2 regions of the Roseateles agri genome follow, and region 1 is predicted to be linked to the other one. Evidence: riboswitches for the same ligand, from Rfam matches in the RefSeq annotation. Region 1 holds a riboswitch; the other holds the start of a gene.
The links. A riboswitch is a leader RNA that binds a small molecule or an ion and turns the genes downstream of it on or off. The one in region 1 is predicted to bind S-adenosylhomocysteine.
Positions count from the first base shown of each region.

Region 1 (15,709 bases):
ACGCGCATGCCGGCGACGCTGACGGTGATGATCCCGATCCTGATCCTGCAGGTGGTGCTCGCGATCCCGTTCGCGCTGGCCGTGGCCTATGTGCGTGGCAGCCTGACGGACCGGATGGTGATGATCCTGACGACCGTGGCCGTCAGCATCTCGCTGCTGGTCTACGTGATCCTGGCGCAGTACGTATTCGCCTTCCGCCTGGGCTGGTTCCCGGTGCAGGGCTGGAGCGACAGCACCTGGACGAACCTGAAGCAATACGCGCCGCTGCCGGTGCTGACGGTGGTGATGGTGGCGCTGGCGCCGGAGATCCGCCTCTACCGCAGCTTCTTCCTCGACGAGATCGGCCACGACTACGTGCGCACCGCGCGCGCCAAGGGCATGAGCGAGAACACGGTGCTGTTCAAGCACGTGCTGCGCAACGCGATGATGCCCATCCTCACCAATGTCTCGGTGGCCCTGCCCGGCATCTTCGTCGGCTCCTTCCTGATCGAGGTGTTCTTCTCGATCCCGGGCCTGGGCCGCGAGATCCTGCTGGCGGTGAACCGCGCGGACTACCCGGTCATCCAGGCCTTCTCGATCTACCTGGCCTTCCTGACGATGGTGGTCAATCTCGTGACGGACCTGCTCTACAAACTGGTCGATCCGCGGGTGGTGCTGAAATGAACGCAGCCGTGAGCAACGCATCGTTCGTCAGGCCCTCTGAAGGTGTCTGGCTCGCCGCCTGGCGGCGCCTCAAGGGCGATCGTGTCGGCATCGTCTCGATGCTGATCGTCGGCCTGTTCCTGCTGCTGGTGCTGGCCGCGGCGACGGGCCTGGTGGCGAAGGACTGGCAGAAGGAGCTGGGCGTGCCCAACGCCTCGCCCACCTTCATCGGCCCGGCGCCGCCGGAGGCCACCGGCACGATCGCCGTGCCGACCGGCCCGAACGTGGACCTCAGCGACATCGACCCGCTGGTGCCGCGCTACAAGGAGTGGGCCGAGCGCGCCGCGCAGTACAAGACGACCGACACGGCCAAGGCCGAGACCCTGCCCTTCGGCGGCGACCGGCTCGGCCGTGACGTGATCGCCAAGGCGATCAAGGGGGCCGAGGTGTCCATCCTCGTCGGCCTGCTGGCGGCGCTGGTGGCGACGATCATCGGCACCGTGCTGGGCGCGCTGTCGGGCTTCTTCGGCGGCGTGGTGGGCGACGTGCTGGAGTGGGTCTACAACGTGTTCACGGCGATCCCCAGCATCCTGCTGGTGTTCGCGTTCGCGGCCATCGTGCAGCGCGGTGTCGGCTCGGTCGTGCTGATCCTGGCGCTGACCGGCTGGACCGGCATCTACCGGCTGATCCGCGGCGAGTTCATCAAGCACTCGGTGCGCGAGTACGTGCGCTCGGCCGAGGCGATCGGCGCCTCGCGCACGAGCCGGATGTTCAAGCACATCCTGCCCAATGTCTCGCACGTGGCGCTGGTGCAGCTCTCGCTGCACGTCGTGGCCTTCATCAAGAGCGAGGTGATCCTGTCCTATCTGGGCCTGGGCGTCGGTGTCGACCAGGTCAGCTGGGGCACGATGCTGGCCGAGGCGCAGTCGGAGCTGATCCTCGGCTACTGGTGGCAGCTCGTAGCGGTCACCGCCTGCATGGCCGTGTTCGTCACCGCCTTCGCGTTGTTCACCGATGCGCTGCGCGATGCGCTCGATCCGAAGCTGCGAGGTCTGGAATGAGCTTGCTGAGCATCCAGGACCTCAAGGTCTCGTTCCGCATGGGCCGCCATAACGGCGAGATTCAGCGCACACAGGCCGTCAAGGGCATCAGCTTCGACGTGCCGGAGAACACCACCGTCGCGCTGGTCGGCGAATCGGGCTCGGGCAAGAGCGTCACCGCGATGTCGATCCTGAACCTGCTGCCCGACAACGCCGAGCGCGAGGGCCGCATCGAGTTCCAGGGTCGCGATCTGTTGCGCGCCTCGCTGCGCGATCTGCAGGCCATCCGCGGGCGCGAGATCGCCTGCGTGTTCCAGGATCCGATGAGCTCGCTGAACCCGGTGTTCAGCGTGGCCGAGCAGATCATGGAGCCGCTGGTGAAGCACCTCGGCATGGGCCGCCGCCAGGCGCTGGCGCGTGCGGAGGAGTTGCTGAACGAGGTCGGCATCCCGGAGCCGAAGCGGCGGCTCTCGGCCTACCCGCACGAACTGTCCGGCGGCCAGCAGCAGCGGGTGATGATCGCCGTGGCGCTGGCCTGCTCGCCCAAGCTGCTGATCGCCGACGAGCCGACCACGGCGCTCGACGTGACGATCCAGCGCCAGGTGATGGACCTGCTGGCGCGGCTGAAGGAATCGCACCGGATGAGCCTGCTGTTCATCTCGCACGACCTGGGTGTCGTCGGCGAGGTGGCGGACCACGTCGTCGTGATGCGCCACGGCCAGGTGCGCGAGCAGGCGCCGGTGGCCGCCATCTTCGGCAACCCGCAGGACGACTACACGAAGGCCCTGCTGGCCTGCCGGCCGAGCATCGACGCGCAGAACAATCCGGCGCGGCTGATGGTGATCGACGACCACATCGCCGGCCGCGCCGCGCAGCAGACGGGCAAGGCCAAGGACCCGAACGCCCCGGTCGTCCTCGAAGCCAAGGGCCTGAAGAAGAGCTTCTTCTTCAAGGCCGGCCTGTTCGGCCGCCGCGAGTTCCCGGCTGTGCGCGGGGTGGACTTCCAGCTCCGCAAGGGGCACACGCTGGGCATCGTCGGCGAATCCGGCTCCGGCAAGACGACCACCGGCCTCACCTTGTTGCGCCTGCACGAGCCGACCGGCGGCCAGGTGCTGTTCGAGGGCCGCGACCTGCTGACGATGAACGGCGCCGAATGGCAGAAGATGCGCCGCCGCATCCAGATCGTGTTCCAGAACCCGTACGCCTCGCTGAACCCGCGCTTCACGATCGGGCAGACCTTGCTGGAGCCGATGGAGATCCACGGCATCGGCGCCAACACCGCCGAGCGCGCCGCACGGGCCAGCGAGTTGCTGAAGAAGGTGGGCCTGGACGATTCGGCCCTGCACAAGTACCCGCACGAGTTCTCCGGCGGCCAGCGCCAGCGCGTGGCGATCGCGCGCTGCCTGACCCTGCAGCCGGAGGTGCTGGTGCTGGACGAAGCAGTCTCGGCGCTGGACGTCTCGGTGCAGGCCCAGGTGCTGAACCTGCTGAAGGATCTGCAGGACGAGTTCGGCCTCAGCTACGTCTTCATCAGCCACGACCTGGCCGTGGTGCGCTTCATTGCCGACGAGGTGCTGGTGATGCAGAACGGCGCGGTGGTCGAGCAGAACGAAACGCGCTCGCTGCTGGCGGCGCCACAGCAGGACTACACGAGGCGCCTGCTCGGCGCGGTGCCGCGCGGCTACCAGCCGGCCTGAACAACAGACCTGAGGCCGCTGAAGATTGCCATTAGGGCGACTACTCTCGGGCGAATCCCGCAGCCTGCCTACACTGCGCGCTTACAAATTCGAACAAAAGCAGTGGCCGAGGCATGCAAAAGCCGAGCGATCGATACATACAGGCGCCGATAGCGAGAATTACGCCGCGCCGATCGCCAACGGCCCGCTGACCGGAAATGGCAGACTTCTGCGCTGATTCCGGCCATGCCGCCACGACCGATGAACCGGGCTAACGCCTCACCTCAACGCCACCTCCGCCCGCCCCGGCGCGGGCGCTGGGCGCTTGCCTGCGTGGCCGCCCTGGCGGCAGCCGTGGGCTCGGCGATGCTCATCGGCAGTCGCCCGGCCAGCTCGGCAGGCAGCGAGGCGCGCAGCGTGGCCGCCCAGATCGCCCATCAGCTCGACGGCCTGGAGCGTACGGGCGCCGCCCAGCCGGCCACGCACGACGCCGAGCTGCAGGAGCTGATCACGCGTACCGCTCCCGGCAGCGGCGAGCGCGCGGAAGTGCTGGCGCAGGCCGGCGCGCTGGCCGCGCTGGCGCAGGACCGGCTGCGCGTCGATGCCTTCGCACAGCAGCTGCGCGCCTGGCCGAACCCGGCCACGCACGCGCAGGCGACGCTGGCCCTGGCCTATGTCGAGGGACAGTTCTTCTACAAGGGGCAGCAGGACGTGCGCGAGGCGCGCAAGGTGCTGGCCGGCATCGATGCCGAGCCGCTGCGCAAGGCCCCGGCGGCCGACCTGATCCGCGTGCACAACCTGCGCGCGCTCGTGCGCATGGATGCCGGCGAGCTGGACGACGCGATCGCCGATGGCCACCACGCCCTGCGCCTGGCACAGGGTCTCGGCCAGAGCTGGCGGGTGGCTCAAACGCTGACCCAGCTCGCGCTGATCTACTACCGCGCCGAGCAGCCGGACCGCGCCAAGCAGACGGTCGCCGAGGCCGCCGAGCAGGCAGCGCTCGATCCGGATCCGATCCTGATCTACAAGCTGCAGACGATCAAGGGCATCATCTACTCGCGCGACGCTGACACCAGCACCGCGCAGCGCGCACTGCTGGCCGCCGTGGAGCAGGCCTCGCAAGCGGGCGCCGAGTCCTTCAGCGCGCAGGCGATGGCCAACCTGTCCGACTCCTACCTCCATTCCGGCAAGTTCGCCCGCGCGCTGGAACTGGCGCAGGCCGCGCTGCCGCTGGCGCGCAAGACGCGCAACCTCAACGCCGAGATCACCGCGCGGCAGAACCTTGGCCTGGCCAAGATCTCGATGGGCCGCGTGGCCGAGGGCAAGATCGACACCCGCGCCGCGATCACGCTGGACGAGCAGCAAGGCGCCACCACCGGCGTCACCGAGAGCTGGCAGGAGCTGGGCGAATACCTGGAGCGCGCCGGCGACCTCACCGGCGCCATCGAGGCACACCACGAGTACCGCCGGCTGATCGACCAGGTGCTGCGCGACGACACCCGCAAGGCCGTGCTGGAAGCGCAGGAGCGCTACGACGCCGACCAGCGGACCAAGGAGATCGAGCTGCTGAACCGCGACAACAGCCTGATGGCCGAGCAGATCCGCGCCCGCGACCTGGAGCTGGAGCTGTGGGCCTCGCTCGCGGGCTGCATCGTCGTGACCTCGGCGCTGATGGTGCTGTTCTACAAGCGCGTGCGCCGCACCAACGAGGCACTGGCGAGCAGCAACGCGAAGCTGAAGATCCAGAGCGAGCGCGACCCGCTGACGGGCCTGGCCAACCGGCGCCACTTCCAGTCGGCGATCAAGGAACTGGCCGCGGACGGCAAGCTCGACGGCAGCCTCTTCCTGATCGACATCGACCACTTCAAGCGCATCAACGACCAGCACGGCCACGCGGCCGGCGACACGGTGCTGGTCGAGGTGGCGCGGCGGCTGCGCAGCGCGCTGCGCGAGGACGACCTGGTCGTGCGATGGGGCGGCGAGGAGTTCCTGATCGCCGTCAAGGCGCGCGAGCCGGCCTTTGCGCAAGGCCTGGCCCAGCGCCTGCTGGACCTGATCGCCGCGCCGATCCACCACGGCGGCCAATTGATCCCGACGACCGGTTCGATCGGCTTCGCCAGCTTCCCGCTGGCGCCGAACGAGCTGCGACTGGAATGGGAGCGCGCGATCGACCTCGTCGACACCGTCATGTACATGGCCAAGGCGCATGGCCGCAACAAGGCCTACGGCGTGGAGCACGTCGACGCACACGATGAGCAGGAACTGGCGCAGATCACCGCCGCCGTCGAGCCCGCCTGCCATGCCGGCCGGCTGAGGCTGGTGGCGCTGCAGGGGCCGGTGGGCCGGGCCGAGAGCAGCGAGGTCCGGCCATGAGGACGGCGTTCGTCGCAACGATGCTGGCGCTACTCGGTGCCGTGGCCGCGCAAGCCGCGCCAGGCCCCGACGAAGCGCAGCTGCAAGCCGTTGTCGACCTGGGCCGCCGCCAGCCCGAGCAGGCCCTGAAGCAGCTGGCCGAGCTGCGCGCCGCACATGGGCCATCGGCTCGACTGGACTATGCCGAGGCACGCACGCAGCTGGAGAACGGCGACAGCGCCGCCGCGCTGGCGCTGGCCGAGCAACTGGCCGGCCAGCCGGGCGAAGCCGCCCACGCGGCGCTGCTGCGCGCGACGGTGGCGACGCGGCAGGCGCAGATCAAGCAAGCCGGGGACGCGGCCCAGCAGGTTGCCGACCTGCTGGGGCCAGCCTGCCAGGGCGAGGACCTCGCCGCGCTTCGCAGCGCCCGGGCTTGCGATTTCCGCACGCTATCGGAAGCCATGAGCATCCTCGCCGTGCAGCAGGATCGCCGCGGCGCGGTGACGGCCGCGCAGGCGCTGTACAAGCGATCGCTGCTGCTGGCCGAAGCGGGGGGCTATGCCGAGCAGGCCTCCCAGAGCGCCGGCCTGCTCGCGGTACTCAGCGCGGATCAGGGCAACTATGCCGAGGCGCACGAATGGCTGCAGCGCGCCCGCTCGTTCAGCGGCGCGGACAAGATGCTGCAGATGCACGCGCGCAACTTCGAGTCCATGGTGAGCTCGCGGCTCGGCGACAAGCCCGGCCGGCTGCATGCGTTGCAGGAATCGCTGCGCCTGGCGCGCGAGGTCGATGCGCCGCGCTTCATCGCACGCGAGCAGAACAACCTGGCCGACTACTACATGCACCAGGGCGATCCGGCACATGCGCTGGCGCTGTCGCGTGAGGCGCTGCCGGTGGTGCTGCGCTACAAGGACCGGCGCAGCGAGCGCGTCCTGCGCCACAACATCTCGGTCGCGCTGCTGCAGCTCAAGCAGGTGGACGCGGCGCGACGCGAGATCGCACGCGTCGAGGAGCTGCGCCGCGGCCAGCCCGACACCACACAGCGCATCAACGAGCTGCGCGAGCTGGGCGAGGCCTGGGCCAGCGCCGGCCAGCCGAAGGAAGCCATCGCCCTCTTCCACCTGGAGCGCCAGCTCACCGCCGAGGCCAATGCCCGTAATCGCGAGGCCTCGCTGAAGCAGCTGCAACTGAAGTACGACAGCACCCGCGAACGGCACGACCTGGACCTGCTCACCCGCGACCGCGACCTGAAGGACCGCCAGCTCTCCAACCGCCGTCTCGGCCAGCAGCTGGGCATCGCCGTCGCGGTGCTGATGGGCCTGTCGCTGGTGCTCGTGGGCGTGATGATCAAGCGCGTGCGCGACGCCAACAAGCGCCTGCGCGCCAGCCAGGCGCTGCTGCGCGCGCAGAGCGAGCGCGACCCGCTCACCGATCTGGCCAACCGCCGCCACTTCCTCGCCGTGATGGAGCAGCAGCAGGCGCTGATGGCGGCGCCCGCACAGTTCTCCGGCGCGCTGCTGATGGTGGACATCGACCACTTCAAGCACGTCAACGACCAGCACGGCCACGGCATCGGCGACGTCGTCATCTGCGAGGTCGCGCGCCGGCTGGCCCATGCGGTGCGCACCGAGGACCTGGTCGTGCGCTGGGGCGGCGAGGAGTTCCTCGTCTTCGCACCGGACGTCGGCCAGGAACAGCTGAGCCTGCTGGCCGAGCGCATCCTGCAGACGGTGGGCGGCAGCCCGGTCGACACCGAGGACGGCCCGCTGCGCGTCACCGTCTCCGTCGGCTTCGCCCACTTCCCGCTGCCGCCGGCGCAACTGCCGGTGCACTGGGAGCAGGCCGTCAACTGGGCGGACATGGCGCTCTATGTTGCCAAAGCCCAGGGGCGCAACCGAGCGATGGGGATCGCGACCGTGGATGCGCGCGACACGGCGGCGCTGGGCGAGATCGAGGCGGATTTCGAGGCGGCGTGTACGTCGGAGAGGGTGAGGATGGTGCAGGTGGCAGGGCCGGCTTGAGCTGGATGTTGCAGTTCGCCACTGCCACGGCGCCGGGTCTCGCCCCGGCACCGCCGCAGTAGTACCCAACTATCCATGACGCATAACGCGCAAACCAAACGACAAAAGCCCCGCAGTGGTAAACTCCGCAAATAGATTCGCACGAGACCGCTTCTTCTAAGGTCTTATCTGCAGCCCCGCCAGCCTTCCCCAGGCTCCCTCTCGCGAGCGGCTCGCTACAGCTTCCTCCCAGCTGATTGCTCTTGAGTGTTTCTGTCTTCGCAGGCCATGTCGGTCGCGGAGGATTTTCGTCGGCCTTCGAAAGAGGGCCGGGCGGGCCTGTCGGCTTGCCCATCATTCAAACCGCGCCTAGACGGTTCATCCCGATCAAGGCGCACACCTCAAAAGAACATGCACAACAAAAGCATTGAGGTGGGGCGTTTCCTTGTCTCACCCATGACCCGACCCGATGACGACGGACGTTTCGTCGCTTCGGTTTCCATTCGCTCCGGCAAAGGCATGAGCAGCGTCGACCGAGTCTTCCGATTCAGGTCCAGCTTCTCCAACGCCCGCGCCGCACTGCAGTACGCCACGGCCGAAGGAACGGCCTGGGCGCTGCAGCGCTGATCGACCACAACAACGAGGAGGGCCCCATGGCCAAGGAAGAACTGATCGAGATGCGTGGCATCGTGAACGAAGTCCTGCCGGACTCGCGGTTCCGGGTCCGTCTCGACAACGGACATGAGCTGATCGCCTACACCGGCGGCAAGATGCGCCGGCACAGCATCCGCATCCTGGCCGGCGACAACGTGTCGCTGGAGCTGTCGCCCTACGACCTGACCAAGGGCCGGATCACCTTCCGTCACCTGGACCGGCCGTCCTCGCCGATGCCGGCGCGGCCGAAGACCTTCCGCCGCTAAACGCAGGCAAGCTCAGGCCGCAGCGGCGTACAGCCGCTCGGCCTCGACCGGCACCTTCACCGCCTTGTCCGCCAGCGAGCCGGTGATCGCAAACTCCGGCTGCGCGGTGTCGCGCCGGCGTGGCGCAGCCAATGGCTCGCCCTGGGCCGTGGCGATCGCGCAGACCAGCGGCATGCTGGCATGCGCACCGCGGCGCACGACCACAGCCATCTCGCCGCAGGCCAGGCGCACGAAGCTGCCCGGCGGGAAGATGCCCATCTCCTTGATCAGCATCGCCGCCACCGGGTGGCCGGCGCTGGCCATGTAGAGATCGCGCGCAGCCTGCTGCGGCGGCACCGGGTTGCGGTCCGCGCGGCCGGCATGCTTGGCGAGAAAGATGTCGACGAAGCGCAGCATCTGCGCCATCTCGCTGGGGTTCTGCAGGCGGTGCGGATAGCCGCCGCCGGATTCGTCCTCGTGATGCTGCGCCACCGCGGTGAGCCATTCCTCGTCGTCGATGGCAAAGCCCAGGCCGGCCTGGCGCAGCAGGGCGACGCTGTCCTCCGGATGGCGCTCGATCGAACGGCGCTGCGCCGCGCTGGGAATGCCGCCACGCACGGCCATCTGGCCCTGCAGCTCGACGATGGACAGGTTCATCGACAGCGCCGCGCCCAGCAGGTTGTGCAGACGATCGGCCGACCAGCCGGCACGGCGGGCCAGCAGTGCGCAGAGGCCGGCAACGTGCAATGCATGCGCGCTGCCGTAGTTCTCGTAGTGGCGGCTGTGCTCGTGCCGCATGACGGAGAAGATCAGCCGGTCCGGGCTCGTCTCGGCAAGGCTCGCGATGACGGCCGCACAGTCGCGCAGCCGCTTCAGGAAATCCGGCGCAGCGGGTTCGCCCAGCAAGGTGCGCAGCCGCCCCTGCAGGCGCAGCCAGCGCTCGAAGAAGCCGCTCTCGACGGCGGCACGCTGGCTGTCGATGCGGGTCTGGACCTCGCGCAGCTCGTCGGCATCGATGCCCACGCCCTGCGCCAGCAGCCGCTCGCGCATCGCCTCGTCGGCCACCGTCTGACCGCGCGGCAGCAGCAGGCCGCCGCGTGCATCGCGCACGTTGAAGGGCAGGGCCGCACCGACGCGCAACCGCGCTGCCACGCGCTGCAGCGGGATCAGGGTCGGCATGGCTGTGGGCGGCGGGCCCGTCGTCGCGGAGCTCAAGTCCATTGATTGTTTTCCTCCCATGGACCGCTCTCGAGTCGGCCTCGTTCTCATTCAACCCCAGTCGAGTCATCGCAGAGCAAGAGCCGGTCCCGGGCTGCGCGAACAAAATCACGCGATACCTTTCGGCGGATCAAAATGCCGACGATGAAAGCCGCCTCCCCCACCCTCGACGAGCTGCGCCGCTACGCGATCGCCCGCAGCCTGTTCAAGCCGACGACGCTGCCGCGCGCCATCGCGAAGCTGGGCTTCGTCCAGGCCGACCCGATGCGCGCGCCGGCCCGCGCGCAGGACCTGATCCTGCGCCACCGCGTCACGAACTACCGCGCCGGCGAGCTGGAACAGCGCTACGCCAGGCTGAAAATCGAGGAGGACTGCTTCGTCAACTACGGCTTCGTGCCGCGCGACTGGCTGCCGCTGCTGCACCCACGCACGCCGCGCAAGACCTGGGACGCCGCCACGCACGAACGCGCGCAGGCCCTGCTGGCCGCCGTGCGCGAGCGCGGCCCCACGCATCCCAAATCGCTGCTGGATGAATTCGCCCACCACGGCCGCATGCCGGGCTATTGGGGTGGCGAGCTGAACGTCAGCACGCAGCTGCTGGACGGGCTGCACTACCGCGGCCATCTGCGCGTCAAGCGGCGCGACCAGGGCACGCGGATCTACGAGGCGATCAGCCATCCCGAGCAGGACCAGAGCGACGCCGCCCGGCTGGAGCGCGCCACCTTGCTGCTGGACCGCGTGGTCGCGCTCTACGCGCCGCTGCCCTCGGCCAGCCTCGGCTACCTGACGAGCCTGCTCGGCTACGGCGTGCCGCACCTGCGTGCCGAGGCACGGCACGCCTTCAGCAAGGCGGCAAGGACGCGCTACGCGCACGCAATCGTCGATGGCCAGACCTGGTACTGGCCCGCCGATGAGAACCCGCGCTCCAAGCGTCACGCCCCCGACGAGCGGCTGCGCCTGCTGGCACCGTTCGACCCCGTCGTCTGGGACCGCCGCCGCTTCGAGACCCTGTGGGGCTGGGAGTACAAGTTCGAGGCCTATGTGCCGGCGGAAAAGCGCCGCATGGGCCACTACGCGCTGCCGCTGCTGTGGGGCGAGGAGATGCTCGGCTGGGCCAATCTGAGGCTGGACAAGGGCCGGCTGAAGCACGAGCTGGGCTTCATCGGCGCCCGGCCCAAGGGCGCGGCCTTCAAGCTCGCGCTGGCCGAGGAGCTGGAGCGGATGCGGCTATTCCTGGGCTGCGAGTAGCGCCGCTGCCACTTCCGCGAAACCCGCGCCGCGCTCGCTCCGCGTGACGTAGGTAGGCAGATGGCGCATCCGCGGCGCGAAGCGGGCGATATTGGCCACGCCGACCGACAGCGGCATGCGCTCGAACATCGTCTCGTCGTTCGTCGAGTCGCCGACGTAGAGCCACTCCTGCGGATTGAACGGCACATGCAGCGCCGTCTCGACGGCCCAGCGCGCGCCGGTCCATTTGCTGTGCTCTCCGATCCAGCCGTTGATGTGGATGGAGCTGACCGTCGCACGCAGGCCGTGCTCGCGCATCACCGCGCAGACGGCGTCGATCTGCGCGGCGTCGAGATGGGCGAACTCGCTGTGGTCGATGGCAATGTCAGTCTCGCGTCCGACGCTGTCGACCGACCGCATCGCGCCGGGTACCGCTGACAGGACTGCATCCACGCATGCCCGAAGACGCAGGGCATTGGCCGTGCGGACCGAAGGCTTCTGCACGTAGTACGCGCGCAGCCGGTCATCGACCGACCGCAGCATCACTGCACCGTTTTCGGCCACGATGGCCGCCACGGGCCACGCAAGAGCGAACGGCCGACTCCAGCCCGCCGGCCGACCGGTGATCGCGATGACGGGCATGCCCGCGTCATGCAGCCGCTGCAGCGCCACCAAGGCCACGGGCTCGATGCGGCCGTCGGCCGTCAGCGTGTCGTCGATATCGGTCAGCACGCCGCACAGCGTGCGCAATTGCACGGGCGGGCAGAGTTCGAAGGCTTGCACGCGGGCATTGTCCATGCCGCTGAAGCTTGCGATTAGAATTCGCGGCTTCCGAGGAGCGTTGCAACCTCAGCACCCTTTGAGGCCAGGCTCGGAATCAATACTGCAACCGCGCTCACCCGCACTGTCTGGACGTGGGTGATCGATTCCGCTCGAGAGACCCGTCAGGCATTGCGGCCCCATTCTTCTGGAGCAAGCAATGAGCACGACCACGACGCTGTCCGCCGACCAATACCTGATCAAAGACCTGAGCCTGGCGCCCTGGGGCCGCAAGGAACTGAGCATCGCCGAGAGCGAGATGCCGGCCCTGATGGCCATCCGCCGCGAGTACGCCGCCACGCAGCCGCTGAAGGGCGCGCGCATCACCGGCTCGCTGCACATGACGATCCAGACCGGCGTGCTGGTCGAGACGCTGCAGGCGCTGGGCGCCGAAGTGCGCTGGGCCTCGTGCAACATCTTCTCCACGCAGGATCATGCCGCCGCCGCGCTGGTGGCTGCCGGCACGCCCGTGTTCGCCTACAAAGGCGAGACGCTGGCCGACTACTGGGACTACACGCACCGCATCTTCGAATTCGCCGGCAAGGGCGAAGCGGGTGAAGGCCCCAACATGATCCTGGACGACGGCGGCGACGCGACGCTGCTGATGCACCTGGGCCAGCGGGCCGAGAAGGACCTCTCCGTGCTGGCCAACCCGGGCAGCGAGGAAGAGCGCGTGCTGTTCGCCGCGATCAAGGCCAAACTGGCCGTCGACTCGAGCTGGTACACCCGCAAGAGCGCCGAGATCATCGGCGTGACCGAGGAGACGACCACCGGCGTGCACCGCCTGAAGGAGATGAGCGACAAGGGCACCCTGCTGTTCCGCGCGATCAACGTCAACGACTCGGTCACCAAGAGCAAGTTCGACAACCTGTACGGCTGCCGCGAATCGCTGGTGGACGGCATCAAGCGCGCCACCGACGTGATGATCGCCGGCAAGATCGCCGTGATTGCCGGCTACGGCGACGTGGGCAAGGGCTCGGCGCAGGCGATGCGCGCGCTGTCGGCCCAGGTGTGGGTCACCGAAATCGATCCGATCTGCGCGCTGCAGGCGGCGATGGAAGGCTTCCGCGTCGTGACGATGGAATACGCCGCCGACAAGGCCGACATCTTCGTGACGACCACCGGCAACAAGGGCGTGATCCGCCACGAGCACATGGCAGCGATGAAGCACAACGCCATCGTCTGCAATATCGGCCACTTCGACAACGAGATCGACATCGCCTCGATCGAGAAGTACGAGTGGGAAGAGATCAAGCCGCAGGTCGACCATGTGATCTTCCCGGACGGCAAGCGCATCATCCTGCTGGCCAAGGGCCGCCTGGTGAACCTGGGCTGCGGCACGGGCCACCCGAGCTACGTGATGTCGTCCTCGTTCGCCAACCAGACGATCGCCCAGATCGAGCTGTTCGCGCACAAGGCCAACTACGAAGTCGGCCAGGTCTACGTGCTGCCCAAGCACCTCGACGAAAAGGTCGCACGCCTGCAGCTCGTCACGCTGAACGCGCAGCTGAGCGAGCTGACCGACGAGCAGGCCGCCTACATCGGCGTGAGCAAGTCGGGCCCGTACAAGCCCGACACCTACCGCTACTAAGCAAGCGATGCGTGCCGATCAGTTGCTCGTCGCACAAGGCCTGGCGCCAACGCGTTCGGCCGCGCAGCGGCTGATCGAGCACGGCGCCGTGCAGTGCGCGGGCCGGGTGCTGAAGAAGGCCGGGGAAGACCTGGCCGAGCATCAGCAGCTCGTCGTCACCGACGACGCCGAGCTGCGCTACGTCTCGCGCGGCGGGCTCAAGCTCGAAGGCGCGCTGAAGCACTGCGGCATCGCCGTGCAGGGCCTGCAGGCGCTGGACATCGGCCAGAGCACCGGCGGCTTCACCGACGTGCTGCTGAAGGCCGGCGCGGGGCACGTGACCGGCATCGACGTCGGCCACAGCCAGCTGCATGCGGCGCTGCGCGAGGACGCCCGCGTCACTGCGCTGGAGAACACCCACGTCCGCGAATACCAACCAGGACGCACGTTCGAGCTGATCGTCGGCGACCTGTCCTTCATCTCCATGCTGGGCGAACTGCCTCGCATCGCTGCCTGGCTCGCGCCGGGCGGCCAGCTGCTGCTGCTCATCAAGCCGCAGTTCGAGCTGGGCAAGAAGGCGCTCAACAAGGGCGGCCTCGTCAAGGACCCCAGGCAATACGCCGAGCTGGAAGTGCGCGCCCGCGAGGCCATCGCGCCGCTGCCGCTCACGCTGCGCGACTGGTTCGAAAGCCCCATCACTGGCGGTGATGGCAACACCGAATTCTTTCTCTGGGCCCATTCATGAAGACCCCCGTCAGTTTCGAATTCTTCCCGCCCAACACGCCCGTCGGCAGCGAGAAGCTGAAGACCGTCGTGCAGGAGCTGAGCGTGCTGAAGCCCGAGTACTTCAGCGTGACCTACGGCGCCGGCGGCTCCACGCGCGAGAAGACGCTCGCCACCGTGATGAACATCGCCGCCGCCGGCCATGAAGCCGCGCCGCACCTGAGCTGCGTGGGCTCCACCCGCGAGAGCATCGCCGAGATCCTCGCCACCTACCGCGCGCAGAACATCCGCCGCGTCGTCGCGCTGCGCGGCGACCTACCCAGCGGCACCGCCTTCGCCGGCGAGTTCCGCTATGCCTCCGAGCTGGTGAGCTTCATCCGCGAGACGCAAGGGCCGGACTGGTCGATCGAGGTCGCCGCCTATCCCGAGTACCACCCGCAGCAGCGCTACGCCGCGCGCGACCTGCAGCACTTCGCCGACAAGATGAAGGCCGGCGCCAGCTCGGCGATCACGCAGTTCTTCTTCAACCCGGACGCGTTCTTCCACTTCGTCGAGCAGGCGCGCAAGCTGGGCGTCGAGCAGCCGATCATCCCGGGCATCATGCCCTTCCACAACTACGCCCGCATCGCGCAGTTCGCGGCGCGCGACGGCATCGAGATCCCGCGCTGGGTGGCGTTGAAGATGGAAGGCTTCATGGACGACGCCGCCTCCATCCGCGCCTTCGGCCTGGACGTGATGACCGGTGTCTGCGAACGGCTGATCGCCGGCGGCGTGCCCGCGATCCACTTCTACACGCTGAACCAGTCGGCGCTGACGCTGGAACTGTGCAAGCGGCTCCAGCTGGGATGAAGTGCGCAGTCGTCGCGGCCCTGGCCGCGATCCCGCTGTTCGCCAGCGCCCTGCCCTGCGGCTTCGACACCACCACGCTCAGCTTCGCCGGCACGCCGGAGACACAGGCGCGCTGCCTGCTGCGCTACGTGTCGCGCGGTGGCGTGGTCGATGCGAAGCCGGCCACCTTGCCGCCGCTGCTGGCGTCGCTGGTCGGCACCACCGCGCCCTCCGTCGACTTCATCCGCTATGCCGCTGGCAAGCCGGTTTCGGAGATCGGCGGCGATCTCGGCCAGCGGCTCGAGCGCGTGCGCTACTTCGTCATCCACGACACCAGCACGCCCTGGCTCGGCGATGCACCGGACTTTCCGCCCAATGACGCGCCCGAGCTGAACCGCATCGCCCACTACGCCGGGCCGAACGCGGTGGCGCACGTGTTCGTCAACCGCCTCGGCGAGACGGTACTGGGCCACGACTTCGCCGAGCCCTGGCGAGCGACGAAGTTCGAGACCAAGGTCATCGGCCAGCCGGCCAAGGGCCTCTTCGTCCACATCGAACTGATGCAGCCGCGTCGGCGCGATCCGCAAGGCTCGCCCAAGAACGACCTGATCGCCCCGCTGCCCGGCTTCACCCCCGCGCAGTACGAGAAACTTGCCCTGCTCTACGCCGCGGCCAGCGCCCGCGCCGGCCACTGGCTGGTGCCGGCCTTCCACGC
Region 1 is NZ_JAXCLA010000001.1:766,880-782,588, forward strand. It holds gene SNE35_RS03385 (ABC transporter permease) at 1-663, shown strand, start outside; gene SNE35_RS03390 (ABC transporter permease) at 660-1,703, shown strand; gene SNE35_RS03395 (ABC transporter ATP-binding protein) at 1,700-3,379, shown strand; gene SNE35_RS03400 (GGDEF domain-containing protein) at 3,620-5,731, shown strand; gene SNE35_RS03405 (GGDEF domain-containing protein) at 5,728-7,731, shown strand; gene SNE35_RS03410 (hypothetical protein) at 8,122-8,337, shown strand; gene infA (translation initiation factor IF-1) at 8,364-8,630, shown strand; gene SNE35_RS03420 (HD-GYP domain-containing protein) at 8,643-9,830, opposite strand; gene SNE35_RS03425 (DNA glycosylase AlkZ-like family protein) at 9,972-11,075, shown strand; gene SNE35_RS03430 (HAD-IIB family hydrolase) at 11,055-11,852, opposite strand; S-adenosyl-L-homocysteine riboswitch at 11,882-11,958, shown strand; gene ahcY (adenosylhomocysteinase) at 12,034-13,464, shown strand; gene SNE35_RS03440 (TlyA family RNA methyltransferase) at 13,472-14,188, shown strand; gene metF (methylenetetrahydrofolate reductase [NAD(P)H]) at 14,185-15,015, shown strand; gene SNE35_RS03450 (hypothetical protein) at 15,012-15,709, shown strand, end outside.

Region 2 (15,709 bases), on a different contig from region 1:
AGTTAGAACGAAGTCCAGTCGCCGTCGGCCTCGACGGTGGCCTGCGCCGGTGAAGCTGCCGGCTTAGCCGCAACGGCGGCAGGCTTGACGCGAGGCTTCGGCGCCGCTGGCTTCTTCGCTGTTACTGCTGCTGCCGCCGCGGCCGGCTTGGCCGCCGGAGCGGGCGCCGGCCGATGAGCGGCGCGCGGCGCCGGTGCTGATGCCGCAGTTGCCGGCGCGTTGGCGGACAGCTTGAAGCTCGCCACTGCGTCCAGCAGCGACTTCGCCTGCGTCTTCAGGCTCTCGCTGGCGGCAGCGCTCTGCTCGACCAGCGCGGCGTTCTGCTGGGTGGCCTGGTCGAGCTGAGTGATCGCCTCGCCGACCTGGCCGATGCCCGAGCTCTGCTCGCGGCTGGCGCTGCTGATCTCGCCGACCAGATCGGCCAGCTTCTGCACCGAGACCACCACGCCCTCGATCGTCTGGCCCGCGCGGTCGACCAGCTGGGTGCCGTTCTGCACCCGCTCGACCGAGACGCCGATCAGGCTCTTGATCTCCTTGGCCGCCTCGGCACTGCGCTGCGCGAGGCTGCGCACCTCGCCGGCCACGACCGCGAAGCCGCGGCCCTGCTCGCCGGCGCGGGCGGCCTCCACCGCCGCGTTCAGCGCCAGGATGTTGGTCTGGAAGGCGATGCCGTCGATCACCGTGATGATGTCGGCGATGCGCCGCGAGCTTTCCTCGATGCCGCGCATCGTCATGACCACTTCGCCGACGACCTGGCCGCCATCGCGCGCCACCTGCGTGGCGCTCTGGGCGAGCTGGTTGGCCTGGCCGGCGTTGTCGGCGTTCTGGCGCACGGTGGAGCTGAGTTCCTCCATCGTCGCCGAGGTTTCCTCCAGCGAGGCGGCCTGGTCCTCGGTGCGGGCGGAGAGGTCGGCATTGCCCTGCGCGATCTCGGCGCTGGCGGTGGCCACCGAATCGGCGCCGGCTCGCACGGCGGAGACGGTGTTGACGAGGCTCTGCTGCATCCGCTGCATCGATTCGAGCAGGCGGGCCGTTTCGTCGGCGCCGCTGAAATGGATCGGCTCGCTGAGGTCGCCGCCGGCAACGCGATCGGCGGCCCGCACGGCCTGGGCCAGCGGGCGCGTGATCGCGCGCACGAGCGCCAGCGACATCAGCACGCCGACGGCGATCGCCACCAGCGCCACGCCGGCCAGCCAGCCGATCGCGCCGTTGTAGATGTGGACCGAATCGTCGGCCGAATCCTGCGCGCCCTTCTCGTTGAAGTCGACCAGCGCGCCGACGCCGGTCAGTGTCTCTTCGTAGGCCTTGCGTGCATCGCCGTTCTGCAGGCGCACCGCCTCGTCGTAGGTGCTGTCGTGCATGAAGCCGACGATGGCCTTCGCATGCCCGCGGTAGCGGGCCATCGAGGTATTGGCGCGGTCGTACAGCTTCTTCTCGTCCTCGCCGGTCAGCATCGCGGCGTAGCGCTTGTCGTGGTCCTGGTAGCGCTTGTCCGCGGCGTTCATCGCGTCTTCCGCGGCCTTGCTGCGGTCCGGATTGCGCGAGGCGACCAGCGTCAGCAGCGCGGCGCGGAAGTCGGCCAGGTCGGTGGCCATGCCATTGGCGGCGGCCACGGAGGGCAGCCAGTTGCCGCTGATCCGCTCGGACTCGGCCTGCACGACCCGCAGCCGCGTGTAGGCAAACAGCGAGACACCGACCAGCAGGGCCAGCATCAGGGCGAAAGCCGCGTACAGCTTCGCGGCGATGGTCATGTTCTTCAGCGATTGCATCGAGGCTGTCTCCGCTTTCTTGTCAGCGCAATTCCGCCGTTATGTAACGGCGCGTGAATTATGGAGACGGCCCGCGGCGAACGCCGCACGTGGCGGCGTCAAGAAGCCGCGCTTCCTGCCAAATTTGTCCGCGAACGTTTGCCTGGAATCGCCGGCCCGGCGTTACATCTGCTCCCAGGGCAGGCCGTCGTGGCGCCAGCCGTTCAGGCGGCCGCGCTGGAAATTCGCGTCGGCATCGCCTTCGAAGCCGTGCAGCACGTTGATCAGGTTGTCGAAGCCGGCGGCCTCCAGTGCCGCGCCGGCGGGCAGCGTGCGCGTGCCCGATCGGCACATCAGCACCAGCGGCCGGTGCAGGTCACCGCCGGCCTCGCGCTTCACCTGCGCGACGAAGCGGTCCGCGTCGGGCTGCATCTCCGGATACTCGTACCAGGCGACGTGGACGATGCCCGGCGGGTGGCCGACGTACAGGTACTCCAGCTCCATCCGTACGTCGACGAACAGGGCTTCGGGATGGGCTTGCAGGAAGGCGTGGGATTCGGTCGGCGTCAGGTGCTTCATGGGGCTGCTTCATACAATGGCCGCATGAACGCTCCCATTCCATCGTCGTCCTACACGCGCGGCGCGGCGCTGCCCGGCATTTTGCAACAACGCATCGTCATCCTCGATGGCGCGATGGGCACGATGATCCAGCGCTACAAGCTCGGCGAGGCCGACTACCGCGGCGCGCGCTTCGCCGAATTCGGCAAGGATCTGAAGGGCAACAACGACCTGCTGGTGCTGACCAAGCCCGAGGTCATCAGCGAGATCCACGAGCAGTACCTGGCCGCCGGCGCCGACATCATCGAGACCAACACCTTCGGCACCACCTCGGTGGCGCAGGAAGACTACGGCCTCGGCGAGTACGCCTACGAGATGAACGTGGCCGCCGCCAAGCTGGCCCGCGCCGCCTGCGACAAGTATTCGACGATCGACAAGCCTCGCTTCGCCGCCGGCGCACTCGGCCCCACGCCGCGCACCGCCTCGATCAGCCCGGACGTCAACGACCCCGGCGCCCGCAACGTCGATTTCGACACGCTGCGCGCCGCGTACTACGAGCAGGCCAAGGGCCTGCTGGAAGGCGGCGTCGACCTGTTCCTGGTGGAAACCATCTTCGACACGCTGAACGCCAAGGCCGCCATCTTCGCGCTGGACGAGCTGATGGAAGACACTGGCGAGCGCCTGCCGGTGATCGTCTCCGGCACCGTCACCGACGCCTCCGGCCGCATCCTGTCGGGCCAGACGGTGACCGCCTTCTGGCACTCGGTGCGCCACGCCAAGCCGTTGGCCATCGGCCTGAACTGCGCGCTCGGCGCCACCTTGATGCGCCCCTACATCGAGGAACTGGCCAAGGTCGCCGGAGCGACGGCGATCAGCTGCTACCCGAACGCCGGCCTGCCCAACCCGATGAGCGACACCGGCTTCGACGAAACGCCGGACGTCACCGGCCGGCTGATGGAAGAGTTCGCGCACAGCGGCTTCCTGAACATCGCCGGCGGCTGCTGCGGCACCACGCCCGCGCACATCGCCGCGATCGCGCAGAAGGTCTCGGCCTACCAGCCCCGTCCCCACGGCTCGAATTTCCTCAGCGGCTTGGTCGAGACGGTCTGAGCGCTGTGCAGTAACGGCGCCCACAAGACTCTCAACAGTGTTGAGAGAAATGCTGCCGTTAGCCGAACAGTATTTCGGTTGTTTATTCCGTGTCGGCTCGGCGGGAGCCACGGGCTGCGGGTGGGGGCGTCCACTTCATGTCCCCCGGCCGCTGCGCGGCCTCCTCCTCTACTTCCGTGGCCGCCCCCACCCACATCCCGAGGCAGGCCACCAGCGATCGTTCGCGGCACAAGCGGGGTGGTGGGGTGCCCCAAAGCGCAGGTAAAGGAGGAGCCCGCGAAGCGGGCGGGGGACACGGAGCTTTGGGGTACCCCGCCACCCTGCGCTCTACACGAGTGCTGGCTTGAGGCTTTGTGATCCCCGGGAATGTCGAGACGGCGCATAAAATGCGCGCTCGGTTCAAGGAGCGTTGCGAGGGAGATCGTCTGGTTCTCCGCCAGGCTTGGACCCAGCGGGCATGCCCGGCTCAACGACGCTCACCGATCCTCTGTTTTCCAGTGGCCGCGGTGAGTTCGCGGCCCATCGAAGGCCGCCATGTCTAACGTCAATTCTCCGCTGACCGCTCCTGTTCCCCCGATGAAGCTCTCCGGCCTGGAGCCGGTGGCCATCGGCCAGGGCACGCTGTTCGTCAACGTCGGCGAGCGCACCAACGTCACCGGCTCCAAGGCCTTCGCGCGGATGATCCTGAACGGGCAGTTCGAGGAGGCGCTGGCCGTGGCGCGGCAGCAGGTCGAGAACGGCGCGCAGGTGATCGACGTCAACATGGACGAGGCCATGCTGGACAGCAAGGCCGCGATGGTCCGCTTCCTGAACCTGATCGCGTCGGAGCCCGAGATCGCGCGCGTGCCGATCATGGTCGATTCGTCGAAGTGGGAGGTGATCGAGGCGGGCCTGAAGTGCATCCAGGGCAAGGGCATCGTCAACTCGATCTCGATGAAGGAGGGCGAGGCCGAGTTCCGCCGCCAGGCGAATCTCGTGCGCCGCTACGGTGCCGCCGCCGTCGTCATGGCCTTCGACGAGAAGGGCCAGGCCGACACCTTCGCGCGCAAGATCGAGATCTGCGAACGGGCCTACAAGGTGCTGGTGAACGAGGTCGGCTTCCCGCCCGAGGACATCATCTTCGACCCGAACATCTTCGCGATCGCCACCGGCATCGAGGAGCACGACAACTACGCGGTCGACTTCATCAACGCCACACGCTGGATCAAGCAGAACCTGCCCGGCGCCAAGGTCAGCGGCGGCGTGTCGAACGTGAGCTTCAGCTTCCGCGGCAACGACCCGGTGCGCGAGGCGATCCACACGGTCTTCCTGTACCACGCGATCCAGGCCGGCATGGACATGGGCATCGTCAACGCCGGCATGGTCGGCGTCTACGACGACCTGGAGCCGACGCTGCGCGAGCGCGTCGAGGACGTGGTGCTGAACCGCCGGCCCGACGCGGGCGAACGCCTCGTCGAGATCGCCGACACGGCCAAGGGTGCGGCCAAGGATGATTCGGCGCGCCTGGCCTGGCGGGCCAACGACGTGAATGCGCGGCTGTCCCACGCGATGGTGCACGGCATCACCGACTTCATCGTCGAGGACACCGAAGAGGCCTGGCAGGCGATCAGCGCGACAGGCGGCCGGCCGCTGCACGTGATCGAAGGCCCGCTGATGGCCGGCATGAACATCGTCGGCGACCTGTTCGGCGCGGGCAAGATGTTCCTGCCGCAGGTGGTCAAGTCGGCCCGCGTGATGAAGTCCGCGGTGGCGCACCTGGTGCCCTACATCGAGGAAGAGAAGCGCCAGCTCGAAGCGGCCGGCGGCGACGTGAAGCCCAAGGGCAAGATCGTCATCGCCACCGTCAAGGGCGACGTGCATGACATCGGCAAGAACATCGTCACCGTGGTCCTGCAGTGCAACAACTACGAGGTGGTGAACATGGGCGTGATGGTGGCCTGCCAGGACATCCTGGCCAAGGCCAAGGTGGAGGGTGCCGACATCATCGGCCTCTCCGGCCTGATCACGCCGAGTCTGGAGGAGATGCAGCACGTCGCCGCCGAGATGCAGCGCGACGACTACTTCCGCATCAAGAAGATCCCGCTGCTGATCGGCGGCGCCACCACCAGCCGCGTGCACACGGCGGTCAAGATCAGCCCGCACTACGAAGGCCCGGTCGTCTACGTGCCCGACGCCTCGCGCTCGGTGGGCGTCTGCACCGAACTGCTCAGCGACGAGCGCGCCACGGCCTTCATCGACGAGCTGAAGGCCGACTACGAGAAGGTCCGCCATCTCCACGCGAACAAGAAGCAGACGCCGCTGGTGACCTTGGCCCAGGCGCGGGCCAACAAGGTGCCCGTCGATTGGCAGGCTTACCTGCCGCCGATGCCGAAGTTCATCGGCCGGCGCGTCTTCAAGAACTACGACCTGGCCGAACTGGCCCAGCACATCGACTGGGGCCCCTTCTTCCAGACCTGGGACCTGGCCGGGCCCTTCCCGCAGATCCTGAAGGACGAGATCGTCGGCAGCGAGGCGCAGCGCGTGCTCAGCGACGGCAAGCGCATGCTGCAGCGCCTGATCGAGGGCCGCTGGCTGCAGGCCTCGGGCGTGTTCGGCCTCTACCCGGCCGCGCAGGTGAACGATGACGACATCGAGATCTACGAGGACGAGTCGCGCAGCAAGGTGCTAATGACCTGGCGTGGACTGCGCATGCAGTCGGAACGCCCGGTCGTCGACGGCGTGATGCGCCCGAATCGCTGCCTGGCCGACTACATCGCGCCCAAGGGCAAGGTGCCCGACTACATCGGCCTCTTCGCCGTCACCGCCGGCCTCGGCGTGGACAAGAAGGAGCAGCAGTTCATCAAGGACCTGGACGACTACTCGGCCATCATGCTGAAGGCCCTGGCCGACCGGCTGGCCGAGGCCTTCGCCGAGCGCCTGCACCAGCGCGTGCGCACCGAGTTCTGGGCCTACGCGCCCGACGAGGGCCTCAGCAACGAGGACATGATCGCCGAGAAGTACCGCGGCATCCGCCCGGCGCCCGGCTACCCGGCCTGCCCGGACCACCTGTCCAAGCGCGACATCTTCGAGGTGCTGAACCCGGCCGAGATCGGCATGGGCCTGACCGATGCGATGGCGATGACGCCGGCGGCCAGCGTCAGCGGCTTCTACATGGCGCATCCCGACGCAAGCTACTTCAACGTCGGCCGCATCGGCGACGACCAGCTGAAGGACTGGGCCGAACGGATGGCGCTGGACGAAGTGGCGGCCGGCCGCGCGCTGGCGCCTCTGCTCGGCTGACGTGGGCTAACAGCGTCTTACAACTGCACGCGGCGGGATTCGACCGGCGGCAGCAGCGGATGGCATGCTGAATGCCCTCCGTTGACTATCGCTGTTAGAACAAGGTTACTGATATGAAGACCCTCGCCGCTCTCGCCCTGTCCATGGCCGCCATCACCGCACAGGCGGCTCCGGAGTCCCTGTGCCGCGATTGCATGCGCGTGCTGAACATCCACGTCGAGCAGCGCAAGGCCGAGTCCGGCAGCGGTGCCGGTGCCATCGGCGGCGCGGTCGTCGGCGGCCTGCTCGGCAACCGCCTCGGCGGCGGCACGGGCCGCGCGCTGATGACGGTGGGCGGCGCCGCGGCCGGCGGCTATGCCGGCAACGAGATCGAGAAGAACATGCACAAGTACAGCGTCTGGGTCGTCGACCTGAAGCGTGCCGACGGCACCAACCGCCGCCGCGAGTTGCGCAGCGATCCGCATCTGCGCCAGGGCGACGTCGTCGTCGTGCAGAAGGACGGCCGCCTGGTGCGTCGCGGCTAACGTCGCAACTGGATCGCCTCGGCCATGTGCGCGCTGCCGATCTCGCGTGCGCCTGCCAGGTCGGCGATCGTCCGCGCGACGCGCAGCACCCGGTGGTAGCTGCGGCCTGACCAGCCGAGTCGCTCGGCGGCCTTCAGCAGCAAGCTCATCGCGGCACCGCTCGGCAACGCGTGGTCGTCGAGCAGCTGCGGCTCCAGCAGTGCATTGACGCAGGCCTGGCGAGCCATCGCCCGCTCGCGTGCGGCTCGTACGCGTTCTGCCACGATGGCGGTGGACTCGCCATCCGGTGCCGCGGCCAGCGCTGCCGGCGGCATCGCGGGCACCTCGATGCGCAGGTCGATGCGGTCGAGGAAGGGGCCGCTGAGGCGGGCCTGGTAGCGGGCGATCTGTTCGGAGGTGCAGCGGCATTCGCGCAGCGGATTGCCAGCTTGCCCGCAAGGGCAGGGGTTTCTTGCCGCGATAAGTTGGAAGCGGGCAGGGAACTCGCTCTGCCGTGCGGCGCGCGAGATCGTGATGCGGCCGGTCTCCATCGGTTCGCGCAGCGCTTCCAGCGCGGCCCGGTTGAACTCGGGCAACTCATCCAAGAAGAGAACTGAGTTCAGCGCCAGCGAGATCTCGCCCGGCCGCGGCGGTGAACCACCGCCGACCAGCGCCGCGCTGGACGCGCTGTGATGCGGGCTGCGCAGGATGCGCCGGCCCCACATCGAGGGATCGAACTGGCCGGCCAGGCTCAGCACCGCGGCCGAATCCAGCGCCTCGTCGTCGTTCAGCGGCGGCAGCAGGCCGACGAGGCGTTGCGCCAGCATCGACTTGCCGGTGCCCGGCGGGCCCGTCATCAGCAGGGAATGAGAGCCCGCCGCGGCGATCTCCAGCGCCCGCTTCGCGCCGGCCTGGCCCTTGATGTCGCGCAGCTCGGGCAGCGCTGGTGGCGTGCCGCGCGGCAAGGGCTCGGCGACAGGCAGCGGCGCCTCGCTGGCGGGCACCAGTGCGGCGACGACGTCGAGCAGGTGCGTGGCGCGGCGCACGTCGACGTTGCCGACCAGCGCTGCCTCGGCCGCGCTGGCCGGGGGCAGCACCAGTGTCTTGCCACCGCCTTCGCGCCGCAGCGCCAGGCCCATCGCCAGCGCGCCACGCACCGGCCGCAATTCACCAGTCAGTGACAACTCGCCGGCGCACTCGATCCGGTCGAGCTGCGCCGCGTCGATCTGCCCGCTGGCGGCCAGGATGCCCAGCGCAATGGGGAGGTCGAAGCGGCCGCCTTCCTTGGGCAGCTCGGCCGGTGCGAGGTTGACCACGATCTTCTTGTTGTGGGGAAAACTCAGCCCACTGGTCTGGATCGCCGCCCGCACGCGCTCGCGCGATTCCTTCACCTCCGTTTCCGCGAGGCCCACCAGCGTGAACGAGGGCAGGCCGTTGGCCAGGTGGACTTCGACGCTGACGGCGGCGGCGCAGAGGCCGTCGAGGGCGCGGCTGTGAACGATGGCGAGGGACATCGGCGGAACTCCGGGGGATTGCTGGCGGAAACCGAGGGCGGGATTGTGCATGGCCCGACCGTTTTGGCGGCGCACGAAATAGGTGCGCGCTCGCCGGTCGCGTTTTCGGCCGATTGGCGCCAATTTGGTGCGTGAATGTGCGAGTTGCCCGGGTTCACCCTTGGTTATGGGTCATGGAAGGCCCGGCATGAGGCACGGATGCACCGCCACGCGCCACTCCGGCCTTGGCACGGAAGCTGCAAAGACCGGTCGAAGTCTGCCTGCCTCTCCCCAAATCCCCCTAATCAGGAGAACACGATGAAGTCGATTCTTGCCGTGCTGGCCGCCACCCTGGCCACGAGCGCCCTGCCGGCTTTTGCCGCCGACGAAGCGCCCGCCGAGCCGGCTGCGGCTCCGGCCGATCCCTTGTCGTTCAACGTCAGCGTGACCAGCGACTACCGCTACCGTGGCATCTCGCAGACGCGCCGCAAGCCGGCCCTGCAGGGCGGCGCGGACTACGCCTTCGACAGCGGCTTCTACATCGGCACCTGGCTGTCGACGATCAAGTGGATCAAGGACGCCGGCGGCGACAGCAACGTCGAGTGGGACATCTACGGCGGCTACAAGACCGAGGTCGCCAAGGGCCTGACCCTGGACGTCGGCGTGCTGCAGTACGAATACGTCAACAACAAGCTGGGTGACGTGGCCGGCTGGGCCAACGCGAACACCACCGAGATCTACGGCGCGCTGACCTTCGGCCCGGTCACCGCCAAGTACTCGCACAGCCTGACCAACCTGTTCGGCACCGTCGACTCGAAGAACAGCGGCTACCTCGACGTGTCCGCGGCGCTGGACGTCGGCGGCGGCTTCACCCTGACGCCGCACGTCGGCCACCAGACGGTCAAGAACTGGTCTGCCGGCTCGTACACCGACTACTCGCTGACCTTGAACAAGGACTTCGCGGGCTTCACCTTCGGCGCCGCCGTGATCGGCACCGACGCGACCAAGTCCTCCTATTCGGATCCGAACGGCAAGTTCAACGGCAAGACCCAGCTGGTCGTGTCGGTGAAGAAGACGTTCTGAGCAGACATCACGGACACACCAGGAGCTGAGCATGAAATTGATCACCGCCGTCATCAAGCCCTTCAAGCTTGACGAAGTGCGCGAGGCGCTGAGCGCCATCGGCGTGCAGGGCTTGACCGTCACCGAGGTGAAGGGCTTCGGCCGCCAGAAGGGCCACACCGAGCTGTACCGCGGCGCGGAGTACGTCGTCGACTTCCTGCCCAAGGTGAAGATCGAGGCGGCGGTGGCGGACGACGTGGTCGAGCGCGTCATCGAAGCGATCGAGACGGCCGCCCGCACCGGCAAGATCGGTGACGGAAAGATCTTCGTCTCGCCGCTGGACCAGGTGGTGCGCATCCGCACCGGCGAAACGGGCCAGGACGCGCTCTAAGCCATAACAACAGACAGCCAACGGAGATCTTTTCGATCATGATGAAGAAACTTCTCGCCACACTGGCCCTGGCCGCCGCGGTGTTCGCACCGGGCGCCTGGGCGCAGGATCCGGCGGCCTCCGCCCCGGCCGACGCGCCTGCCGCGGTCGCTTCCGCGCCGGCCTCCGATGCCGCCGCTGCTGCTGCGCCGGCCGCTTCCGGTGCCGCCTCGGCGCCCGCCGACGCGGCCTCGGCCCCGCCGGCACCGGTGCCCAACAAGGGCGACACGACCTGGATGCTGCTGTCCACCCTGCTCGTCATCATGATGACGGTGCCGGGCCTGGCGCTGTTCTACGGCGGCCTGGTGCGCAGCAAGAACATGCTGTCCGTGCTGATGCAGGTGATGGTCGCCTTCTCGATGATCCTGGTGCTGTGGTGCCTGTACGGCTACAGCCTGGCCTTCACCGAGGGCAACAAGTTCATCGGCGGCACCGACCGGATCCTGATGAAGGGCATCTGGGACAACGTGGCCGGCACCTTCGCGAATGCAGCGACCTTCAGCAAGGGCGTCTACATCCCCGAGATCGTGTTCGCCTGCTTCCAGGCCACCTTCGCCGGCATCACGGCCTGCCTGATCGTCGGCGCCTTCGCCGAGCGCATCAAGTTCTCCGCCTGCCTGCTGTTCCTGGCCATCTGGTTCACGTTCAGCTACCTGCCGATCGCCCACATGGTCTGGTTCTGGGCCGGCCCGGATGCCTACACCTCGGCTGACGTGGTCGACAAGGTCAACAGCACGGCCGGCATGATCTGGCAGTGGGGCGCGCTGGACTTCGCCGGCGGCACGGTGGTGCACATCAATGCTGCTGTTGCTGGCCTGGTGGGCGCCTTCATGATCGGCAAGCGCATCGGCTACGGCAAGGAAGCCTTCACGCCGCACAGCCTGACTCTGACGATGGTCGGTGCGTCGCTGCTGTGGGTGGGCTGGTTCGGCTTCAACGCCGGCTCCGCGCTGGAAGCCAACGGCTTCGCCGCCCTGGCCTTCATCAACACGCTGATGGCCACCGCCGCCGCCGTGCTGGCCTGGTGCATCGGTGAATCGCTGCTGAAGGGCAAGGCCTCGATGCTGGGTGCCGCCTCCGGCGCTGTCGCCGGCCTGGTCGCCATCACCCCCGCTGCCGGCAACGTCGGCATCGGCGGCGGCCTGGTGATCGGCTTCATCGCCGGCTTCGCCTGCCTGTGGGGCGTGACCGGCCTGAAGAAGATCATCGGTGCGGACGACTCGCTGGACGTGTTCGGCGTGCACGGTGTCGGCGGTATCGTCGGCGCGCTGCTGACCGGTATCTTCAACAGCCCCTCGCTGGGCGGCCCGAGCGCCGTCGGCGACTGGGTGACGGCCGCGGCCGTCACGCCGGACGCCTACTCGATCGGCTCGCAGTTCATCATCCAGCTGAAGGCTGTGCTGGTGACGATCGTCTGGTCGGGCGTGGTCTCGGTGATCGCCTACAAGATCGTCGACATGACCCTGGGTCTGCGCGTCAGCGAAGATGCCGAGCGCGAAGGCCTGGACATCACCTCGCATGGCGAGACGGCTTATCACAAGTAACTAACGCTCAGCTTCGGCTGACCACCAAGGGCCGCCCTCCGGGGCGGCCTTTTCCTTTGCCGATCCGCAAATCGCACAAGACGTGCTTGCAATCATCCGGATCAACCCCAGATACGCGAACCTAGAATCGGCATAACCCACTCGCGCAGCGGCCCCCGTCCATGGTTCCTCACCTCATCACCGCACTGACCGGCCCGATCAACGAACTGGAGCAGCGCATCCTCGAATCGATGCCGGCGATCGAACGCTGGTTCCGGCTCGAATGGATGGAGCACACGCCGCCGTTCTACAGCTCGGTGGACCTGCGCAACGCCGGCTTCAAGCTGGCGCCGGTGGACACCAACCTGTTCCCCGGCGGTTTCAACAACCTGACGCCGGCGATGCTGCCGCTGGCCGTGCAGGCGGCGATGGCGGCGATCGAGAAGATCTGCCCCGAGGCCAAGAACCTGCTGCTGGTGCCCGAGAACCGCGCCCGCACCAACAGCTTCTACCTCAGCAATATCGCCACGCTGGTGCGTGTGTTCAGCCAGGCCGGCCTGAACGTGCGCCTGGGCACGCTGGACCAGGCCGTCACCGAGCCGACGCAGCTGGACCTGCCCGACGGCAGCCACCTGACCCTGGAGCCGCTGCTGCGCAACCGCGGCCGCCTGGGCCTGAAGGACTTCGATCCCTGCACGATCCTGGTCAACAACGACCTGTCGGCCGGAATTCCGCGCGTGCTGGAGCACCTGCACGAGCAGTACCTGCTGCCGCCGCTGCACGCCGGCTGGACCTTGCGGCGCAAGCACCAGCACTTCCGCGCCTACGAGGAAGTGGCCAAGAAGTTCTCCAAGCTGATGGGCATGGACCCCTGGCTGATCAACCCCGGCTTCACCCACCTGGACGGGCTCGACCTGGCCGACGGCAGCAGCATGGACGCCCTGCAGACGCAGGCCGACGCGATGCTCACCAAGGTGCGGCGCAAGTACAAGGAATACGGCATCCAGGAGAAGCCCTTCGTCGCCATCAAGCCCGACGCCGGCACCGGCGGCAAGAGCATCGTGATGGTTCGCGACGCCAAGGACCTGCCGGAGAAGATCGCCGCGCTGGGCCCGGACGCGCAAGCGGCGCTGTCGGAAGTGATCGTCCAGGAAGGCGTGCCGACCTACGAGCGCGTGCACGACGCGATGGCCGAGCCGGTCGTCTACATGATGGACCGCTACGTCGTCGGCGGCTTCTACCGCGTCCATGCCGACCGCGGCAGCGACGAGAGCCTGAAGGCCCCCGGCTCCAGCTTCGTGCCGCTGGCCTTCGCGGAATCGTCGCAGCTGCCGCGTTTCGGCGAGAAGCCCGGCGTCAGCGCGCCGAACCGCTTCTACATGTACGGCGTGATCGCGCGGCTGGCGATGCTTGCGGCCAGCTACGAGCTGGAAGCGACCGATCCGGACGCCGAGGTGTACGAGTAAGCGGCAGCTGTCATCCCCGGGGCCGCGGGGACGTGCTCTTGACGCAGTGCAGCATGCCAAGAGCACAATAGCGGGGTTTTGGCTTCAGCGGCCCCCATCCGGCCGCGCTGCTCACGTGAGTTCAACAAAAATGGCCCGCAGCCCTTCGGCGCTCGCGGGCTTGACCCTCGGTGCCCTGGGCGTCGTCTATGGCGACATCGGCACCAGCCCGCTGTACGCGCTGAAGGAAGTCTTCCACGGCGGCCACATCGAGACCTCGCAGGACAACATCCTGGGCGTGCTCTCGCTGATCTTCTGGACGATGACGATCATCGTCTCGCTGAAGTACGTGCTGCTGATCCTGCGCGCCGACAACAACGGCGAGGGCGGCCTGATCGCGATGCTGGCGCTGGCCACCAATGCGGTCAACGACAAGCCCCGGCTGCGCCGCGTGCTGATGGGCGTGGGCCTGTTTGGCACCTCCATCTTCTTCGGCGACGCGGTGATCACGCCGGCGATGACGGTGCTCGGCGCCGTCGAAGGCATCGACGTCTACGCGCCTCAGTACGACCAGATGATCATGCCGCTGACGCTGCTCGTGCTGTTCGGCCTGTTCTTCGTCCAGCGCCTGGGCACGGGCGGCATCGGCAAGGCCTTCGGGCCGGTGATGCTGGTCTGGTTCGTCGCGCTGGCGGTGCTGGGCGTGCCGCACATCGCCGAGAACCCGCACGTGTTGATTGCCGTCAACCCGATCCACGCGCTGTACTTCGTGATGGCGCACAAGATGGCTGCCTTTGTCGCGCTGGGCGCGGTGGTGCTGGTGGTGACCGGCGGCGAGGCGCTCTACGCGGACCTCGGCCACTTCGGCAAGCAGCCGATCCGCATCGCCTGGTACCTCGTCGTGATGCCGGCGCTGGTACTGAACTATTTCGGCCAGGGCGCGATGCTGCTGGACAACCCCGCGGGCGTGAAGAACCCCTTCTTCCTGCTGGCGCCCAAGTGGGCCGAGGTCCCGCTGTTCCTGCTCGCCACCTGCGCCGCCATCGTCGCCTCGCAGGCGCTGATCACCGCGGCCTTCTCGGTCACCAAGCAGGCGGTGCAACTGGGCATCCTGCCGCGCATGCGCATCCTGCACACCAGCGTGCGCGACATCGGCCAGATCTACGTGCCCTTCATCAACTGGGGCCTGTTCGCCTTCATCGTGCTGGCGGTCGCCTTCTTCGGCTCCAGCAGCCGGCTGGCCGGCGCCTACGGCATCGCGGTGACGATCGACATGACGATCACCACGGTGATGACCTTCTTCGTGATCCGCTTCGGCTGGAAGTACCCGCTGGTGCCCTGCATCCTGATCACCGGCTTCTTCTTCCTGATCGACTTCACCTTCCTCGCGTCCAACCTGCTGAAGCTGATCGCCGGCGGCTGGTTCCCGCTGCTGATCGGCATCGGCATGTTCACGATCATGCTGACCTGGAAACAGGGCCGCAAACAGCTGCACGACAAGCTGCGCGAGGACTCGATCGAGCTGCGCGACTTCCTCTCCGCCGTGTTCGTCAACCCGCCGCTGCGCGTGCCCGGCACGGCCGTTTTCCTGACGGCGGATGCCGGCGTCACGCCCAACGCGCTGCTGCACAACCTCAAGCACAACAAGGTGCTGCACGAGCAGAACCTGTTCGTCACCGTCAAGCACCACGAGGTGCCCTGGGTCGGCTTCGAGCGCCGCGTGTCCGTCGAGGCGCTGGGCAACGACTGCTGGGCCGTGGCCCTGCACTTCGGCTTCAAGAACGAGCCCGACGTGCCCGAGGCGCTACGCCTGCTGGAAGCGCGCGGCGTCCAGCTGGACGACATGGAGACCAGCTATTTCCTGTCGCGCGACATCGTGATCCCGACGGTCGGCACCGGCATGGCCCTGTGGCGCGAAAAGCTCTTCGCCAGCATGCACCGCAACGCCGCCGCCGCGGCGGACTTCCTGCACCTGCCGACCAACCGGATCGTGGAGCTGGGGTCGAAGGTCGAGATCTGAAGCGGGACGCCGGCGCTCAGTTCAGCCGATAGCTCCGATGCCCCTGCGCATCGACCCGCACTACCGTCCCCGGCTCGATCGCTTCCCAGCCTTCCTGCTCGTCCCCGAGCGGCTCCGAGGCCACGACCTGGCCGCCTGATTCCGGCCGCGGATGCAGGTACAGCGTGGGCGCCAGCTTGTCACTGGAGAAGCGGAAGGCGTGCAGTTGCTGGCCGTCGGCCAGCGCGGCGGCGAAGCGCAGCGGCTCGTGGACGTGCAGCACCTGCATCATCGCCAGCGTCTCGTTGAGCACCTGGCCGACCGCGTCGGGCACCGTCTCGCCGCGCTCGATGCGGTCGATGATCATCAGGAACAGCAGTTCCGAATCGGTGGCGCCGCGGCGCACCGCGTACAGGTGGTCGGGCAGGCGCTGCTCCATCGTGCGGCGCAGCTGGTTGTAGCCACCGATCTGGCCGTTGTGCATGAAGAGATACGGGCCGTAGTGGAACGGGTGGCAGTTCTGCCGCGCGATGCCGGTGCCGGTGGCGGCGCGTACATG
Region 2 is NZ_JAXCLA010000003.1:542,271-557,979, forward strand. It holds gene SNE35_RS10670 (ProQ/FinO family protein) at 1-1, shown strand, start outside; gene SNE35_RS10675 (methyl-accepting chemotaxis protein) at 3-1,769, opposite strand; gene SNE35_RS10680 (rhodanese-like domain-containing protein) at 1,932-2,327, opposite strand; gene SNE35_RS10685 (homocysteine S-methyltransferase family protein) at 2,352-3,416, shown strand; S-adenosyl-L-homocysteine riboswitch at 3,812-3,901, shown strand; gene metH (methionine synthase) at 3,993-6,695, shown strand; gene SNE35_RS10695 (glycine zipper 2TM domain-containing protein) at 6,809-7,219, shown strand; gene SNE35_RS10700 (YifB family Mg chelatase-like AAA ATPase) at 7,216-8,712, opposite strand; gene SNE35_RS10705 (TorF family putative porin) at 9,010-9,774, shown strand; gene glnK (P-II family nitrogen regulator) at 9,806-10,144, shown strand; gene SNE35_RS10715 (ammonium transporter) at 10,186-11,727, shown strand; gene gshA (glutamate--cysteine ligase) at 11,889-13,172, shown strand; gene SNE35_RS10725 (potassium transporter Kup) at 13,303-15,171, shown strand; gene SNE35_RS10730 (class II glutamine amidotransferase) at 15,188-15,709, opposite strand, start outside.
Region 2: linked by a shared signal. The riboswitch ahead of metH (methionine synthase) and the one ahead of ahcY (adenosylhomocysteinase) in region 1 are both predicted to bind S-adenosylhomocysteine.